One region of the Gordonia sp. 852002-10350_SCH5691597 genome, then DNA from elsewhere that is predicted to be linked to it. Evidence: predicted binding sites of a transcription regulator. Region 1 holds the regulator's gene; the other holds the start of a gene.
What was found. The regulator LexA, encoded in region 1, represses DNA repair genes until DNA is damaged. The targets are predictions, from matches to a motif close to CGAACANNTGTTCG.

Region 2: cofD (2-phospho-L-lactate transferase) is a predicted target of LexA. The motif match lies at 1,575-1,588, and genes of this name have one in related genera.

Annotation. Positions count from the first base shown of each region.
Region 1 is NZ_LZMO01000185.1:19,419-21,621, reverse strand. It holds gene A5777_RS13055 (LysM peptidoglycan-binding domain-containing protein) at 1-116, opposite strand, end outside; gene lexA (transcriptional repressor LexA) at 527-1,267, shown strand; gene ptsP (phosphoenolpyruvate--protein phosphotransferase) at 1,313-2,203, opposite strand, start outside.
Region 2 is NZ_LZMO01000180.1:24,667-26,869, reverse strand. It holds gene A5777_RS12685 (coenzyme F420-0:L-glutamate ligase) at 1-279, opposite strand, end outside; gene cofD (2-phospho-L-lactate transferase) at 276-1,322, opposite strand; gene A5777_RS25040 (WhiB family transcriptional regulator) at 1,922-2,179, shown strand.

The DNA.
Region 1 (2,203 bases):
GTGCCTGCGGGACGCGTAGAGGTGCCGTGATCGAACGTGATCCGATGTCGACGCTGCGGCGAGACGTCTGCGCCGGCTGCCCGTCGGACCTCACTTGTTCGAACACGTCCCGCCACACGCAGCTCTTCGCTACGGACGGCATTCGACGGCGCGCGTCCACTGACCACCGTGGCGCGGTGAACCCGGGAACGAGGCGTTTGTTCAGGTCGAGGGGGTGCAGATCGGGCGGTCGGCGGTGTTGCCACGGATGCACTCGACGTGCTGGGAACCGAGCGGGTCACCGGGTTTGTCATCAGGCTGGTCATCGCTACCTCCAATGGTCGATCAAGCGTTCGATGAACTGATGTTCGAGTTCTACCAGAGGGGTCCGACAAAGTCCTGCGACACGTCGAACAAATGTTTGATGTTGTCCGTGGCCTCCGCTACTGTCGGCGCCAGACGATGGAAGAAAGACGCACCCACCCCGCTTCACAACAGCAGCCAGTTCACAACAGCAGCCGCTTCAAGATCAGGAAGGACGGAACCGATGACAGAGAAGTCACGACGCAGCCCGTCGTCGCCCAAGGGCAACGGTCGCAGCGTCGAGGGAAAGAAGAGCGAAGGCGGCGAGGAGGCACCGATCCATCCGGCCGTCGCCGAGGCCACACTCACCGGTCGCCAGCGTGACGTCCTCGATGTGATCCGAAAGTCGGTACGCGAGCGTGGATATCCGCCGAGCATTCGAGAGATCGGCGACGCCGTCGGCCTCACCTCCACCTCATCGGTCGCTCACCAGTTGCGCACCCTCGAGCGCAAGGGCCTGCTGAAACGGGACGCCAACCGTCCGCGAGCGGTCAACGTCTCCGAGGCTCCCGACGCACCGCACTCCGATGCCATCAACGGAGATCTCCCGACGCCCACGTTCGTTCCGGTACTCGGCCGTATCGCGGCGGGCGGTCCGATTCTCGCGGAGGAGGCGGTCGAAGACGTCTTTCCGCTCCCGCGTGAGCTCGTCGGTGAGGGCTCGTTGTTCCTGCTCCGCGTCGTCGGCGAATCGATGATCGACGCCGCGATCTGCGACGGCGACTGGGTCGTCGTACGTCAGCAGAACGTCGCCGACAACGGCGACATCGTCGCAGCGATGATCGACGGCGAGGCGACGGTGAAGACCTTCAAACGCAAAGACGGCCACGTCTGGCTGATGCCGCACAACCCGCTCTTCGATCCGATCCCCGGAGACGACGCCGCCATCCTCGGCAAGGTCGTGACGGTCATGCGTCGGGTGTGATGCACTGAACCTGGCCCCGCAGGTCACTGACCAGCGGGGCCTATATCAGTGGTCGAGTTTTTCGGCAGCGGCACGTCGGGCGAGTGCCGGACTCGAGGTCGCAAGCGCGGCAGCTGCCGCGGTCCGGCACTGCTCCATGGTTACCGTCGACAGCTTCGCCCCGACTGCTGCTGTCGCGGCCGGAGCCGCCGACAGCGAGGTGACTCCCAGTCCGACGAGCACACACGCGAGCGACGGGTCGGCCGCGGCCTCACCACAGACGCCGACGGGCTTGCCCTGCTGGGCGCCGGCCGTCGCGACCTGAGAGATGAGTGCGAGCACCGCGGGTTGCCACGGGTCGGTCAGTTCGGCGAGTTCTGCCGACATCCGGTCGGCCGCCATCGTGTACTGCGTGAGGTCGTTGGTTCCGATCGACACGAAGTCGACCTCAGCCAGAATCGCCGGCGCCAGGATCGCCGCAGCCGGGATCTCGATCATCACTCCAGCCGTCAGACCACGCTGACGGACGAGATCGGCGAACTGTGCGGCCTCCGCGGCCGTGGCGATCATCGGTGCCATGACCCACGGCGTCGTACCGGATTCTTCTGCCGCGCGCGCGATCGCGTCGAGCTGAGTTCGCACGATTTCGGGGTGGTCATCGCCGATTCGGTTACCGCGTACGCCGAGTGCGGGGTTCGCCTCGTCCGGGTGCTCGATGAAGGCCAGCGGCTTGTCCGAACCGGCGTCGAGCGTTCTGATGACGACTTTCTGGCCCGCGAACGCTTCGAACACGTCGCGGTACAGACGTGTCTGCTCGTCGACATCGGGTTCCTCTGCCCGGTCGAGAAATGCCAACTCGGTGCGGAACAGCCCGATCCCCTCGACCGGCGCATCGGCCGCGCGACGCGCCGACACACCATCGGCGACATTCGCCAGGATGGCGACGTCGGTGCCGTC
Region 2 (2,203 bases), on a different contig from region 1:
CGACTCGGCGTCGATGAGCCTGCGCCGCAGGGCATCACGCTCGTCGGGATCGGTGGGTGCCGGAATCATCCGACCCTCGGTCTTGGAGAAGACCTTGCTGGTGACGACGACGACGTCGTCGTTGCGCAACCACGGGGCGCGGCGTGTGATCTCCGCTGCGAGGTCGGTGGTGGCGTCGAACTCGGGCAGACCGGTGACCGGGATGATCTCCAGAGCCGCGGGGGCGCGGTGGTCGCGGAGGACCCCGACTTGCGATGCCGCGCTGTCGTCGGCCGTCATCGGGCGTCTCCGGTGGCGTCGGGGCGGGCGGGGTGCGGAATGTCGACGCCGACGAGGGCGCATGCGTCACGGACCATCACGGCGGTCGTCTGTGGGTCGCTCATCAGCAGTGGTGCCGTTCCGATGGCGATGCCGTCGACGTGTGCGGTGTCGCCCTCGGCGATCAGCCATCCGTCGAGGATTCCGTTGCCACTGCGGGCCCCGTAGTGGGCGGCGATCGCCTCTGCGGAGGACTCGACGCCGATGACCGACAGGCACTCGTCGGCCATTCCCCGCAGCGGTCGATTGTCGATCACCGGGGAGATGCCGACCACGGGTGCCGACGTTGTGCGCAACGCGCTTCGGATGCCGGGGACGCTGACGATCGCGCCGATGCTGACGACGGGATTGCTCGGTGCGAGCAGGACGATGTCGGCGTCTGCAATCGCTTCGGCCACACCCGGTGCGGGCGCGGTGTCGTCGGACCCGACCTGCGCGAACCCGAACGTCGGGATCTGCGCACGATGACGAACCCACCACTCCTGGAAGTGGATCGCGACGCGCTCGCCTTCGCGCCCATCGGGTTTGGAGACGACGACGTGTGTCTCGTGACGTTCGTCGGTGGCCGGAAGCAGTCGCACGCCGGGCTGCCAACGCCGACACAGCGCGGCGGTGACATCGGAGAGCCGGTATCCGGCGTCGAGCATCTGGGTGCGGATCAGATGCGTCGCAAGGTCGCGGTCGCCGAGTCCGAACCAGTCGGGATCTGCGCCGTAGGCGGCCAGTTCCTCCTTGGCGTGCCACGACTCGTCGGCTCGACCCCAACTGCGCTCCGGGTCGATTCCGCCGCCGAGCGTGTACATACAGGTGTCGAGATCGGGGCAGATGCGCACGCCGTGCATCCACGCGTCGTCACCGACGTTGACCACCGCGGTGATCTCGTTTCCGCTGCTCGACGCCGCGTCGCCCGTGGCGTCGGGAAACGGCGTCGGACCGAGCAGTTCGCGAACTCCGGACAAAAATCGTGCGCCGCCGACACCGCCGACGAGTACCGTCACCTTCACAACGACCCACTCTAGTGAGTCCGGATCGAATCGATATCATGGACCACGACGCTGCGCCCGCCATTCGCGTCCGATGTGACATTGATGTGTCCCCGCAACACAACTCGTGTCTTACGGGGAGTTTTGTCAGTCGATGGTATTAAGGAATATTTCGATTCAACTTGACCGGACACGTCTCTTGCGTGTCTAATCACATCAGTGTCATTTCTGGTTCGAGATCGAGATCGAGAATCGGTGCATCGCAACGAAGTTCGATCACGTGTTCGAATTCGGAAAGGTTGATCCGACACCGTGGTGGTGCCAGGTCGCGCCGGACACTTGGTGAAGATCGAGAATGTACGGGTATGAGTGGTGGTGTGGCACCGATGCCGCGCCGCCGTGACGACAGAGAACAACGACTTCCCAGGCAGGAGGCGCCGACGATGGCATTCGACAACGCGATCGGCAATCCCCTTGAACCACACGGTCATTCAGAGATCGCGTCCCCGTTGAGTGGGGATGCGAATTACACAACCCTTGGGCCCGTTGATGATTCATTCATCGGGACACCTGAGGTGTCACTCGGCGCTGAGGAGGACTCGCAGCGGCGCCATCTTTCCTTGGTGCCCAACGACTTCGAGGGCTTGTTCGACGAGATCGAAGATCAGTGGCAAGATCGCGCGCTGTGCGCGCAGACCGATCCGGAGGCCTTCTTCCCGGAGAAGGGTGGCTCCACTCGTGAGGCGAAGCGCATCTGCCAGGGCTGCGAGGTGAAGGCCGAGTGCCTCGAGTACGCCTTGAACAATGACGAGCGTTTCGGAATCTGGGGCGGACTCTCCGAGCGTGAGCGTCGACGCCTCAAGCGCGGCATCATCTGACGATCGGTCGCACCCCGGTGGCCC